Linked DNA regions of Bdellovibrio bacteriovorus. The protein of the gene in region 2 interacts with the protein of the main gene of each other region in a pairwise test. Links are inferred from orthologs where the notes say so. Each region holds a gene or a part of one and is shown on either strand. Other genes may lie near its edges. The genes, in order: AZI86_RS15285 and recA.

What was found.
Region 1: the proteins of recA (region 2) and AZI86_RS15285 interact in binary tests that used the Bacillus subtilis proteins (3 or more experiments, as listed by UniProt). The link is inferred for Bdellovibrio bacteriovorus from one-to-one orthologs.

The regions. Positions count from the first base shown.
Region 1 is NZ_LUKE01000004.1:38,250-45,316, reverse strand. The notes cover bases 1,994-4,794. They hold AZI86_RS15285 (DNA-processing protein DprA), read right to left. Parts: upstream 3,954-4,794; coding sequence 3,033-3,953; downstream 1,994-3,032. Other genes in these bases: AZI86_RS15280 (LysM peptidoglycan-binding domain-containing protein), read right to left, coding at 3,997-4,794; lptF (LPS export ABC transporter permease LptF), read left to right, coding at 1,994-2,837. Also shown: trxA (thioredoxin), read right to left, coding at 1-309; AZI86_RS15295 (hypothetical protein), read right to left, coding at 377-1,606; more of lptF, read left to right, coding at 1,731-1,993; more of AZI86_RS15280, read right to left, coding at 4,795-5,619; AZI86_RS15275 (tetratricopeptide repeat protein), read right to left, coding at 5,738-6,262; AZI86_RS15270 (ComEC/Rec2 family competence protein), read left to right, coding at 6,578-7,067. UniProt on the Bacillus subtilis protein: Protein that helps load RecA onto ssDNA during transformation. Binds cooperatively to circular ssDNA, is able to bridge different segments of DNA. Favors the loading of RecA onto SsbA- or SsbB-coated ssDNA and formation of RecA-DNA filaments.
Region 2 is NZ_LUKE01000001.1:1,850,080-1,857,228, reverse strand. The notes cover bases 2,180-5,062. They hold recA (recombinase RecA), read right to left. Parts: upstream 4,253-5,062; coding sequence 3,107-4,252; downstream 2,180-3,106. Other genes in these bases: AZI86_RS09025 (phosphatidylglycerophosphatase A family protein), read right to left, coding at 4,800-5,062; AZI86_RS09030 (CinA family protein), read right to left, coding at 4,318-4,800; AZI86_RS09040 (response regulator), read right to left, coding at 2,180-2,934. In the rest of the region: AZI86_RS09045 (hypothetical protein), read right to left, coding at 1-370; more of AZI86_RS09040, read right to left, coding at 493-2,179; more of AZI86_RS09025, read right to left, coding at 5,063-5,333; AZI86_RS09020 (hypothetical protein), read right to left, coding at 5,399-6,133; AZI86_RS09015 (AMP-binding protein), read right to left, coding at 6,254-7,149. UniProt on the Bacillus subtilis protein: Multifunctional protein involved in homologous recombination, DNA repair and competence.

The DNA.
Region 1 (7,067 bases), on a different replicon or contig from region 2:
GAAATCCAAGATCGCGTCTTTGGGATGATTTCCCACCAATTGACCAATCTCACTGCCACCTTTGAAAAGCAACATCGCCGGAATTCCACGGATGCCGTACTTGCCTGGTGTCCCTGGATTCTCATCCACGTTCACTTTTACGATTCTAACTTTGCCACCCAACTCTTGAGCGACTTCTTCTAGTTTTGGAGCCAGTGCACGACAAGGTCCGCACCACTCAGCCCAAAAATCGACTAGTACTGGAGTTGATGAATTAAGAACTTCTGTTTCAAAAGAGCTGTCAGTAACAGCTGTTGTATTAACGCCCATAAGGCCTCCGTAATCTTCCCTTAATTTGAACATCAAAACCGGACTCGTCAAGGTCCCAGTCGATCAATCACTTTTTAAAAAGAGCCTTCGTAAACTCGCGACGTAACTTATCGAGTTCGTTCAGGTTTTCAGCATCCCATTCTGCAGCCATTTGCTTCTGACGCCGCCGTGCCTCAACCCGGGACACCGTACTTTTTGGAGCGACCTTCACATCCGCCACCAGGGCAGCATACTTTTCCATGCGATTTTTGAGTGCTTTTTCAGCAGAAGCCAGCTCTCGTTGCGCTTTGGCTTGAAGATCTTTAAGCTCCCTCGCCTCGCTCGTCACTACCGCCGAATCAATGCTCTCTGGAGGCCCACCGCGCACAACCTCACCATCAATAAGGTCTTCTAAAGTCATATCATTCACGGACACATCTTCAAGCGACTCTGGAGGCTCGGTGATCCCAGCGGCAGGTTCAAACTCGCCCTCGGCCGAAGCTCGCAGTTCTGCAGGCGCTTCGGGGACGACAGGCTTTTCTAATTCTTGGGGCTCAATGCGCTCCATTTCGGGAGTTCCGCCGCCCAAGAGCTCTTTTTCCAAAGCCTTTAAATCGACGTCGGCAAAAAGGCTGGAAGATTTTTCGTCCGTGGTTTTGCGGGCGCCTCCCGAAGCGGCGTCGGACATCCGATCCCCAAATTTAAAGGAGACTTTGCGCTTTTCTTCGGGCTCTTGATTGTCGAATGAAAAATTAACGCCGTCTTCCGAACCGATTTTTTCAGAACGCATCGAACGTTCTTCTGAATTTTTATCCACCTCTTCCGTGCGACCCTTGATATAAATCGCTTCGGATTCAAGGTTGAATTTGCCGCCCACCGACGTCGCCGACGACGAAGCTTTTTTTTCAGACTCGGTTGTGGAGTTTTTATTTAAACGCTCTAGCAGCACAGCTTCATCGTGATTGAGCAACTTGCCGATCACTTGAATGAGGCGCAGTGCGGGAACCGGAGCTTCCAACATCATGTCAACGCGGATGCGAATAAGATCTTGAGGTTCAGGTTTAAATTTTGCGGGAAAAATGAGAACGGATTTTCCCTGCCACCGATGCATTTCTTTAAGACGTTTACCAACGCCTAAAGAGTTGACCTTGCCACCGCGGCCCGAACCCACGACAAGATCCGGATTGAAGGCTAAAACTTGTTCCGCCACAGTGTATTCATTGGTAAGACCGATCACATCAAAACCGACTTTTTTCAACGTGCTTTCCACGTTCATCAGATCTGCATAATCTTCGTACACCAAGAGGATTTTGTTCATTAATCTTATTCTCGAACAAGCAAGGGGCAGCGTCAATCCGAGGTCCTGGACAATGGAAGAGATGACACCTTTGTCGTCCCGGTTTAGACTGGGGCTCGGGACTCGTGCACCAGGAGACAGTTTTTTGAGCATTTTTAACGGTAAAAAAGCAGTTCAGTACATTTTCTTTGAGATGCTTCCAAGTTTCATCCTGGGACTTTTGGTTTTTATTTCAATCATCCTCATGTTTCAGGTCCTCCGCCTGACGGAGTTCGCTTTAGTTCACGGCGTCGCCATCAAAGTCATCGCCCAAATTATTGGGTTTGTGATCATCTCTTTGCTGCCCGTCCTGTTTCCGATGGCCCTCTTATTCTCAGTACTACTAACTTATGGGCGCTTAAGTCAGGATTCAGAGATTGTTGCTATGAAGGCGTCCGGATTACCAATGGGAACCTTGCTTTTACCCGCCTTGGTATTAGCCACCTTGGTCGGGATTATTTCAGCTCAAATGTCGTTTAACATCGCCCCTTGGGGGAACCGGCAATTCGAGGTTTTATATTCTCGTTTAGCAAGCACCAAGGCCGGAGCCGTTATTAAAGAAGGTACTTTTTCAGACAGTTTTTTTAATATGGTTGTTTATGCCAACAAGGTGGACTCCAACAAAGGCCAATTAGAAAAAGTATTTATTTACGATGAAAAATCTGGCGACGTTCCACTCACCATCATCGCGAAAGAAGGCGAGATCATTCCCGACCCGGTGAACCCTGGTCATGAAGTTTTATTGCGTTTAAAAAGTGGCGAAATTCATCGCCAAGCCCAAAATCACACCAAGATCAGTTTTGACACCTATGACGTGCGCTTTTCAACGCCGCTAAATATTCAAGAACGTGAAAAATCACCTCAATCTTTGACTCTGCAAGAAGTTCGCGGCCGACTCAAAGAAGATCTTAGCAAAGATCCAGAGTTAGAGCGCACCTTGCGCACGGAGTTTCATAAACGCATTGCGATCACCGTTTTATGTTTAGTCTTTGCGATGATTGGTGTGGGATTAGGAACGACCACCAACCGCCGCGCCGCTAAAGCCGGAGGCATGATTCTTTGTATCGGTTTAATTATCTTTTACTGGGTTCTGTATATCGCGGCGGAAGGCATGGCTCGCGGAGGATCAGCTCCTGTTGCGCTTGCGATCTGGGCACCGAATGTTATTTTTGCGATTTTAGGTGTGCGAGCTTTGCAAAAGAATTGGAACTAAAACAGAGCGATGTAGCAGCGTCCATACTACCACGGTCATCCTTGACCACATCGCCCCTCCCTAGAGCAAATGGTAGAGACAATCTTTAGGCCAGGCAAAAGATTTTTTCAGGTGATTTCATTTTTTCCTTTGAAGTTTTGGCAGTTTAGAAAGCTCACTACCCCTAGTGTTGGCACTCTAAGGTCCCCACTATAGCTATACTAAAAATTCTAACTGCCCTTTTTTGGGTAATGGCTCAGAGTTAAAAGACATGAACAAATCCTCAGCATCACGGATTAAAAAGGCCCCTTCGCTCAAAAGATCTAAACTTCCCCCAAAGTGCACATCGAGGGGATGACCCGGAACAACCCACACCGGTCTTCCCAACTGCAAAGCTTGTTGAGCGGTGATCAAGGTTCCACTGCGTCGACGGGCCTCAATCAACAGACTGGCGCACCCTAAAGCGGCAATCAATCGATTGCGATGATGAAACAGATGTTTATGCATCCGCTGTTCAAACGAATATTCACTTAAAAAACAACCGCCACTAGCAATCACCGGCTCTATCCACTCGCGCAGACTTTCTGGATAAAGATTGCCTAAACCTGAAGGCAGCACCACAACCGTGCTTAAATGATGTCGAAGTGCAATGGCATGCGCTTTTTGATCCACGCCGCGTGCGCCCCCACTCACAACCACGGGCTTTGCGCGTTCACAGAAATCAGAAAACTCTTTTTCCATCCACTGTGTGGATTCAAAACAAGGTTCACGACTGCCGACCACGGCCAAGCTTCTTCCGCCTTGCCAGGAGGGCTGTCCCCAATAACTTAATGTCAGCGGTGGGTCCTCCATCAAATAGCAAGAACGGGGATAAGCCTCTTCACCGTAAGAAATCATCTGCACCCCTTTTTCACTCATACGCCAAGTTTCCTCGCAATGGCGTTTAAAAAGATCATGATTTTGCTGAAGAGCGCCGTGCAATTCAGGAATCTGATATTTTAGAGCTGCTAACAAAGAGTCCGCATTTAAGTTTTTCTGCGATCCTAAAAGAAAATAAACCCGCAGAACCTCATCGCGACGTGTGCGAAACAGGGGATGGTGTTTTAAAATTTGAGAAAGGGAGTAAAGATCATTCATGACGACCGGGCTGTGCAAGACACAAACCCGGCCTTAAAGTGCTTTATAATTCTAAATCAGAATCATCAGATCCGGAATCCGGCGATGACGCATCTTCCACCGGCGCATCGTCCAATTCGAAATCATCTGCAGATCCCGCCTCGTTTTCAATCACGGGTTCAGAGCTTACGGCCGCTGTCGCCACCGACTTACCCGCATAATCCCCGATCATAACGTCATCAATGGCACTGGTAATATAAGCGGTGGCAAAATTATTAGTCACACGCACAACTTTAAGTTTTCCAATCACGCGGTCATTCATCACCGCTTTGACATTTTTATTGCGAGCTCTTTCATCCGCATAAATCGAAAGCGTTTGCCCCTCTTGCAGCCCCTGGCCGCTTCCCGCATCCAAGAACACCAAAGAGTTTTGCCCCATCAAAGCACGTTTCTTTTCAAACTGCCCGCCCATGATGGTCGCCCCTACCCCCGATGTCACCGGACCGGCGGCGGGGTCGATCATTGGTAACGATCCCGCGATCAAAGTAGAACCCACTTCAACCGGTTGAATGGTTTTCGTCACCAAAGCGCGATACATGTTTTCAGCGTCATTCACTTTTTCAAGAACTTGAATCTCGCCTTGCAATTGAACCATTTGGGCCTTGCGCTCTTTATTGCGTGGGTCCTCGAGTTGAGTCAGATTTTTTTGCACAACGTACTTTTTATCCGGAGTTCCCGCAAAGCTGACGTAAATGTATTGATACTCTCCGGCCGTCGAAAGCCCCATTTCCGTACCGGTGATTTTACCGGAACCTTCCACCGGGGCATCATTAATGTAATATTCCAAATACTCATAAGCCTTGGGATATTTATGCTTTAACAAATCCAAACGAACATCATCCTTAGGTCGGATGACAGAGCTGACACGCGATCCAGGTAAACTGCGCGGCAGTTTTTCCACTAAGCCTGCACGTTTTTTTGGTGCCGGAATTTCCACACCGTCCATGGCACCTTTAGGGGGTGCCATCGGAACCGGAATACTTGTCGAAGTGACTTTCTTTTCTTCGGCTTGAGCCGTCACCGCCAATGTGGGTGCTTCGCCCATGCTGCCCGGGAAAAATTGAATTCCCATGCCCGGAGAAATTTCATGCGGATTTAAAATTTGATCATGATTTAAGGACCACACTTTGGGCCAAAAAAATGAGTCCCCGAATAGCGTCGTCGAAATTCCTGAAAGTGTGTCACCGGATTGAACCTTATAAGTTTCCGCATTGCGCTCGCCTAAAGCTTTTTCCCAAGATTCTTCAGAGGTCGGAGCTTCGTTGTAGGTTTTGTAAATTCGATGAAACTCGGACTCTTTTTGGGCATCCGGATCATCGGGAGTTAAATTTTCAAATTGCGCCGTAGATTTTTTTGCACGCTTCGATTTTTTAGGAGCGGGCATTTCTGGCGGCGGCGGAGGAGGCGCGGGAGCCGCGATCTCTGGCGAAGGTGTAGATTCAACCTGAACTTCACCTGGCACTTCTTTAAATTCTGGCATTGCCGGTGCCGCGGGTTCCGCCGAAGGCTGAGACTCCAGCACATCTAAAGGATCAGTTTCCCAATTCGCATCTGGAGGAGCATCTTGTGCTTGCACTAAAAGCGCACAAAAAATCATAGCCAGCATTACGGAGAAATTCTTTTTCATCACTCTTGCATCCTTGCAAAGGTAAAAGGGTCAATCGGTAAGCCGGAGCTGCGTTTCGTCTTCGCCGAAAGCGGCTCGGTAAGCCGGGGCTGCGTTTCGGCTGACGCCGAAAGCGGCCCTACTTAATAATTTTTAGTTCAGCGTCGGCGCGGAAAGACTCGGGGCTTCCTGGGTATCTAGCACGAACTTCTTTAAGCGAGCGAGCCGCATACTCTGGCAAATTCATTTTTTTATAGGTCATGCCTTTAGCAAATTTTGCGGCCGCAGCTTTGTTGCTCTTTCCGTATTTTTTTTCAATTTGTGAAAAGTATTTTATGGCTTGGGCGAAATCGTTGTTGTCGACGGACATGCGGCCCGCTAGGAAAAGTGCATTGTCAGCGTACACACTTTGCGGAAAACGCGACATCATGCTTTGCAAACGACTCTTAAATGCAATTTCATCATTTCTCTCATAAGCGCTTACCATTTCAGCATATAAGGTGATGTCATTTTCTTTAGAAATATCTTTTCCTGTGAGCTCAACAAGCAAAGCTTGTTGCTTAGAATTGATAACCGGCTTCTTTGGCGACGGCTTGGCGAAAGCCGAGATAGCTAAAGGCACAGTGATACAAACGGTTGCTGCTAATCGTCTAAGTTGCTTCATCTCTATTCACCTCTTGATCTTCCTCTAGTATGACACGCAATAAGAATGGCAAACAAGTAAGAGTTATCCACATAAAATGTTGAGTTATTGTAATGCTAGACCTTAGACCTATTTGTTTTCAAGGGTTTCAGCGATTTGCCTAAATAATAATCAGCATTTAAGCATTTGTTTTTACTTAATTATTCTAAAAATACACCCTGCGTTTCAAGCTTGAAATGTCAGATCTTAAAATCCGATTTTCAAAGTTCTGCGGACATCATGACAGATTATTTTAGAAATGGTGCGTGAAACGCTTTTTGCTAAGTCCTTAGAACCATGCTCTTTCTATTGATCATTGCACTTGCTTTAAGCATCACGCCTCCAGACTCATTGCTGAAAAACACATCAGCTCTGTCGAAAACTTATCAACAAAAGTGTCTTAAACAAGTGCCTACAGATGCAACAACCCGCGCTTCGATCCAAGCTCTGCTGTGTGGTGAAAAGATCACAGACTCACGGCTCAAAGAAAATCTCTCAAAGACGTCCCTGATCCATATTTTCATCGTGTCTGGATCCCACTTGATTTTGCTTGATCGTTTTTTAAGCATTCTTAAAATTCCACTCTTTTTAAGATTTCTCAGTCTGGGGTTCTATTCACTGGCCGTGGGCTGGCAGGCGCCGGCAGTTCGCGCTTTGGGAGCGCTTCTACTGCGTTCCGGGTTGCGCTACGGACGTATAGCTTTTCCGGGGGATCTTGTGGTTCTGGCTTGCGGTCTGCTGACATTGGCGATCTTTCCGACCTGGTGGCAGTCCTTGTCTTTTCAAA
Region 2 (7,149 bases):
GGACATCAACGTCCTTTTTAGAGCCCAAATCCTTTTTCAAGAACTCCTTCACCACTTGGCCCCGATCCGCCGCTAAACGCTGCTCTTCCATGGAAGGCTTGGCCACCCCTTCCACGGGATATTCCTGGTCGGACCATGCCAAAACCTCAATGGAATCCACGTTTGCACGTCCTTCAATGGCATTTTTAAATTGAATCAGCTTTAATTTTTCACTTTCAAGTAAACGGTCTTTACCTGGAGGAAAACGCACCACGATGTATTCCCCTTCACTTAGATCAGCGTGCTTATTCACCTCGCTACCGTAATGAGTGCAGGCCTGCAATAAGACCAAAGAGAAAATGATTGCGAAAAAAGAAGTCAGAATTCTCATAAATCCCCCTGCCGTCTTTAAATGCAATCATGGCACCAGGCCTAAAAAGCAATAAGCGAATTTATAAAGTAAACCAGGGACAATAATCCCCACGACATGGGAAATGCCGGACTAGACAGGCTTTAGGTGTATTCCAAAATCATATCGACAAGCTTTTGTCGCTGCACCGGCTTTGAAAGGTACCCATCACAACCGGCCTGAATGCAGCGCTGGTGTTCATCACTCATCGCATGGGCCGTTAAAGCAATAATCGATCGAGTAAAACCTTCCTCACGAAGTTTGCGGGCGGCGGTGTATCCGTCCATAATGGGCATCTGGATATCCATCAAGATCACATCATAACTTCTCTTATTATACTTTTGCAGGCAGTCCACACCGTTAATGGCTAAATCGACCTCAGCCCCCTCTTTTTGCAGGATCAGGGTTAAAAGCTTTTGAATGTCCGGAGAATCTTCCGTCAACAAAACGATTTTACCCTGCAAGGGATTGTTCGCAACCACATCAGTTTTTCGGATGTTAGTTTTATCTGAAGCTTTCGTTACGCCACCTTTAAATTCGTGAATCGTCAGTGTGAAAGTACTGCCGACTTTTAATTCAGACCGTGTAAGTTCAATGCCCCCACCCAAAAGTTCTGCCAGTTTCTGAGAAAGAACCAACCCCAAACCCGTCCCACCGAAAAGACGTGTGATCGAACTATCCGCTTGGGAAAAGGCCTGAAACAGTTTGCTTTGTTTTTCTTTATCGATGCCCACACCGGTATCCGTGATCGCAAAACGAATGCTTTCATCCGCTCCGCTGGTGACCGATATAGTGACACTGCCTTGAGATGTAAATTTGATCGCATTCCCGACTAAGTTCATTAAAATTTGTTTTAAGCGAAGCGGATCAGAAGTGATGTGATCTTTCAAATTCGGATCGATATCAACATGAAGCTGTAATTCTTTTTCTTTCGCGCGAACTTCCAACAACGAAACCACTTCATTCACCAAGGACCTTAAAGAAAACCCGATTCTTTCGACATTTAAGTGACCTGATTCGACTTTGGAAAGGTCCAAAATATCATTCAAGATGTGCGACAGGGTTTCGCCATTGCGACGAATGATTTGCGCGTACTTAGAGCGTTCTTCTTCCGTTAAACCAGCATCATTTAATACGTCGGCAAAACCTAAGATCGCCCCCAATGGCGTGCGAATCTCATGGGACATATTCGCTAAGAACGTACTTTTTAAAGAGCTTGCACTTTCAGCTTCTTTAAGTGCCGCCTCTAGCTGCGCTTGATGATTTTTTTCAGAAGTAATATCTAAAATAGTGCCGGTCAAACGAACGGCCTTGCCGTCTAACCCATGTTTAGCTCGTCCTTGCGAACGGAACCAGCGAATAGACCCATCCGGAAAGACGTAGCGGAAGTCCACATTCAAATCCGCACCCTTTTGCAAAGCATCTTCACGTGCGATTCGACAAGCTTCTTGATCATCGGGATGAATGCGTGAAAAAAATATTTCCGAAGTGACACTTTCCTCACTTACCTGGATCAAAGATTTAGCCATCGCGGAAAAAACCAGACGACCCGTCTGTAAATCAGTCTCCCAAGTTCCCATGGACGACGCTTCTAGCGCCATTTCCAGACTTTCCTGAGTGCGATTAAGACTGTCCTGACTTTCTTGCAAAGCCGCTCGTGACTCCGCCTTTTCCATGCTCATTCTTTGTATTTCCAATTTGCGAATAGCGATGGACATGAAGGCCCCTAATATAAGCAAACTGAAGATGATAACAACGACGAATAGAGATTTAGAAAATACCGGAGGATAATGACCGGCTTCTTCCCCCCAGTGAATAAAAACACTAGAAAATAGCGGAAACAAAATACTAAACGGAATATAAAACCTTAAAAAAAGCCCCGCCCCATCGCGTCCACGAAGGTTTTTTACCAAGCCTTCATCCACTTTTAAAAACACCGTTCCCAAAGACAATAAAAAGAAACACACCGAAGTGGGCAGTGACATGCCAATCATCTTAGAAGGTCCTGACATGGTCACATCATGCATGTAAGTGATAATCGCGATAAAACACAATGAAGCCGCAGCTACCAAAAAACCTTCAAAAAGGTAAAAACCTTTTCGCCGTCCCGGAAGACGGAAAAACAAAAGCGACAAGCCCAGAAACACCGAAGCTAATGATGTTTGAACAGACATCTTGCCGGAATACATCACGCCATCACTGGATAAAACCTTATCCCGAAAAAGGCTAAACTCTAGCGCCGAAGAATAAGGGATTAGATGCAATGAGAATGAATACAGTCCTATCAATACGACAAGGCCACAAAAACTGGCGGCAAATTTACTGCGGCGGTTTGAAGGATGATCAGCAGCAAGGCTTAATAAAAGAAGACTTGAAGAAAGCAACACGACGACCGTCGCCGTCAAAGGAATCATCTGCGGCAGCCCCGGAAACAAAGACCGCATGCGGGGAATATCTAAGATCCACCCGACCATCACAGTACTGGTCATGGCAAGACTGATAAATGCGGCGATTAAGGATATTCTTCGTTCGCGGATAAACTTCAAAGCAAGCCACCTTGTTGCGCTACATTAAGGTACGCAAAAGACGCAGATTTCGCAACAAAACTGCCGATTTATTACTTGATGTTAATGCGCCAGCCAAGACTAACATCAGAAAAGAAAAAACCCCCAACATTTACATGCGGGGGGTTTAAAACGAACTCAAGAATCTAAACGACTAGTGCTGCTTTGCCGCTTTTTTAGATTTTTTTGGAGCTGCTTCTTCTTCAGCTGTTGGCTCAGTCCCTTCATGGTCTTCACCGTTGCTACCATTTGTATCAACGAGAAGTTTACCGATACCGTTGGCCGCTAAAATCTTCTTACGAAGCTCTGTCATGTATTCAGGATGTTCTTTCAAGAAGACTTTTGCAGCATCGCGACCTTGTCCCATGCGCTCTCCGTTGATAGAGAACCAAGCACCCGACTTATCAACCATGCCCGCAGTGACTGCTAGATCCAGCAAATCACCTTCTTCAGAAATACCTTCACCGTACATCAAATCAAATTCAACCTTCGTGAACGGAGGGGCCATTTTATTTTTCACAACCTTCACCGCCGTGCGGTTTCCAGTTACGTCTTCACCATTCTTAATGGCTCCGATACGACGTACATCCAAACGAACGGAAGAGTAGAATTTAAGCGCGTTACCACCCGTAGTTGTCTCGGGGTTCCCAAACATCACACCAATTTTCATACGGATTTGATTGATGAAGATAACAAGGGTGTTTGAACGGTTGATCGCCGCCGTCAATTTACGCAAAGCTTGAGACATCAAACGAGCTTGAAGACCGACGTGAGAATCACCCATATCACCTTCAATCTCTGCGCGAGGAACTAGAGCGGCAACGGAGTCGACAACCAATACGTCGATCGCACCAGAGCGAACTAGCGTTTCTGTAATCTCAAGAGCTTGCTCACCCGTGTCTGGTTGAGAGATCAAAAGATCTTCGGTGTTCACACCTAATTTACGAGCGTAGTTAATGTCCAATGCATGTTCCGCATCGACGAATGCAACCACACCGCCTTTTTTCTGAGCTTGAGCAATAACAGACAAGCACAGAGTTGTTTTACCAGAAGACTCTGGTCCATAGATTTCAACGATACGACCTTTAGGAAGACCGCCGATACCCAAAGCGATGTCTAAGCTCAATGCTCCTGTGCTGATGGCTTCCACGTCTTTAACCAAAGACTCGTTCGCACCCAGGCGCATGATAGAACCTTTGCCGAATTGTTTTTCGATTGTCGAAACGGCCAATTCTAAGGCTTTTGATTTTTCGTTATTTGCTTTTTCGTTTGCTTTATCTGCCACAGTAGCGTTTGCCATCTGTATCCCTCTCTCACAACACCTGTTGTGAATCTGTAGTGTTAAATTTCCGGCCGGGGCCGATTCTATTTCTTGTCGAGAACTTCACACAGCCACTGAACAGCATAGTCTACGGAAGCCATCTGGATGTCTTTGCGATTTCCCGAAAATAATTCTTTTCGCGAATCTTCAAAGCTCGGACCAGTGATGGCAATGCATACAGTGCCCACAGGCTTCGTAGCTGTTCCGCCACTCGGACCTGCAATCCCCGTGATTGCCACAGACCATTCTGTTTTAAGCTGTCGACGCACTCCGTGCGCCATTTGACGAGCGACTGACTCGCTCACCGCACCCTCTTGCATGAGAGTGTCTCGACGGACCCCCAGAAGATCCATCTTCGCCTCGTTAGAGTAAGAGACCACAGAGCCCAAAAAGATGTCTGAAACGCCGGGCTGCTCTGTTAAAAAACTAGAAAGTGCACCTCCAGTACAACTTTCCGCAAAACTCACGGTGAGTTTTCGGTCGCGAAGAAGTCTTATGAGATCTTGAAGACGCTCATCTCGTGTCACTACACCAACCCCGCAAAAAAGAGGGATAGACTTTTTACTCCGACGGAGCCGGAGTGTATGACAGTGATCTGAGAGCCCAACCAGTTGGTTTGAGTGTAGAGAACTTGCATGATGAGACTCGCAACTAAGCCGGCGGCCACATCGTCCAGCATCACTCCAAGACCTCCTTGGACCTTCTTATCTAAATATCCTATGAATAAAGGCTTACCGATGTCCAGCACTCTGAATAGGACAAAGCCAATCAAAATGGCCTGCCATGTCATTGGCAACCAGACCATCGTGATCAGAAAACCTAAAACCTCATCGATTACGATCTCTTTGTGATCATGCCCCTCATGGTCCTGCTCATAAATATGGCACGCCAAGGTTCCGACTACCAGCAGCAAAGCCACCGCCGACATGTAGTAAAACGGGCCGAGGTGATTCAACCCAATGACTAAAGGAATTGTCGCTAAGGTGCCCCAGGTTCCTGGAGCTTTTTTGATTCGGCCGACCCCAAAAAGTGTCGCCAATTGTTTTAAAAATTCTCTCATCAATCAAAGAGATACGCTGGTCATCCGACGCATGCAATTCGGAATGGTGGGCGTCACAGAAATAACTAGTTGGTCCCTTGCGCAGACTTGCTTTGTTGGGATTTCATAAAGGAATTAAGATCGTTTTGGCGACCGCCACTCTCATTACTGACTTTGGGAATCGATGCCTGTTTAGCGTCGCCAAACTGCAGGTCCCCCACCGTGTGCGGACACGCCGTCGAGGTCGCAATCGGAAAAATTTCGGGCATGGAGAAAATATTTAATGGTTCTTCCTTGTCGCTCCACTTTGACGTTCCTGGCGGACGAGATTTAGCCATAATTGTAATTTCATCAGCCGCCAAGGCATTGTCCAAATCTCTCCACGCCGATTTAAGGCTGTCCTTCACCACCATGGATCGATTCAACATCGTTTGGATTCTTTTAATTTCAGCAAATGCTTTTGCGGAAGAACCAAAACCATAGCTTTTCAGAGTTTCTTCAAATTTTTTCAATCGCAACTGCAAAAGTTGAACTGTTTCGGAGCGCTCGGCCACCAAAACCGTGGTCTTTTCAAATTCTTTGTGTAGTAACGAAGAAACTAAAAATTGGGCGCTGATGTAACCGGTATCATCCAGAATTTCATCTTTTGAAACACCATCGACAGAACGACGAATCGCCAGCGAACCATCCTTTGCACCTTCGCTAGCAAAGATCACGGAATGAGTATTTCTAATTCCAAAACATTTTTTTTCATCAGCGGCAGCGCTCAAAGAATAAGAAAACAAAAGACCACTTAAAAAAATTTGGCACCGCAGGTTCATGACGTCCCCTTATAAGCTTAAGCGTCTCATAAGCATCCGCCAATTACCAATTTCTCCTCACATTCGTCTCGTAAATATACGAAGTTCGTGTTCGGAGCCACCGTGCAGACCTTCCAAAGTCTAGGGCAACTCTTGCGCCCACGTTTCCGCTAAACTGATTTTTGCGTCTTCTTCCCAAAATTCGTAAGTTCCTTTTTCGCCCGTAGAGCGTTTGACCCTTTCCAGAGCGACCAGCTCTGCGCGAGGGATTTCGCCGGCGGTGTTTTTAGGAATTTCTACGAATTCAATTCTGCGCACACGCTTAAATGGAGCTAAGCGCTGACGAGTGAAACTCATGATGTCTAAAGCTAATTCGCGGGTGGGTTCGGTGCCTTTTATCACGCTGACTAAAGCTTTCGGTACGAAGTCCCGGATAGGGTCCGAGCTCGGGATGACAACAGCTTCACGAACCGCGGGGAACTCAGAAAGAACGGCCTCAATCTCAAAAGGACTGACACGGTAATCAGAGGATTTAAACAATCCATCCGCCCTTTGCGAAAAGGTGTAGTTCCCGGCGTAATCCATATAGGCAAAATCACCCGTATGGTAAGACTCAATACCTTCGCTGGCGCCGGCAATAAATTTTAATGGGGATTCCTCGATATCCACACAGATTTCCCCCGCGTCGGAATCTTTGGCATCGTTGTTCAAAAGACGCACCCGGAAGCCCGGCAAAGCTTTTCCCATTGTACCGAAGCTGTTTTTTTCACTGGGAGAAACGCCAATCACCATTGGCATTTCAGTTTGCCCGTAACCATCACGAATAAATAAATTCCAAGATTTATGAACCATGGATATCGTTTCGGCGTTTAAGGTTTCACCGGTGCTTAAGGCTTCACGCAAGCTCATTTTATAATCTTTTAAATTTTCTTGCGCCAGCAAGCGCCACACCGTGGGCGGTGCACAGAAAGTGGTGACTTTATATTTCGCCATCGCTTCTAAGAGTTTATGGGCATTAAAGCGTTCTTGTTTGTATA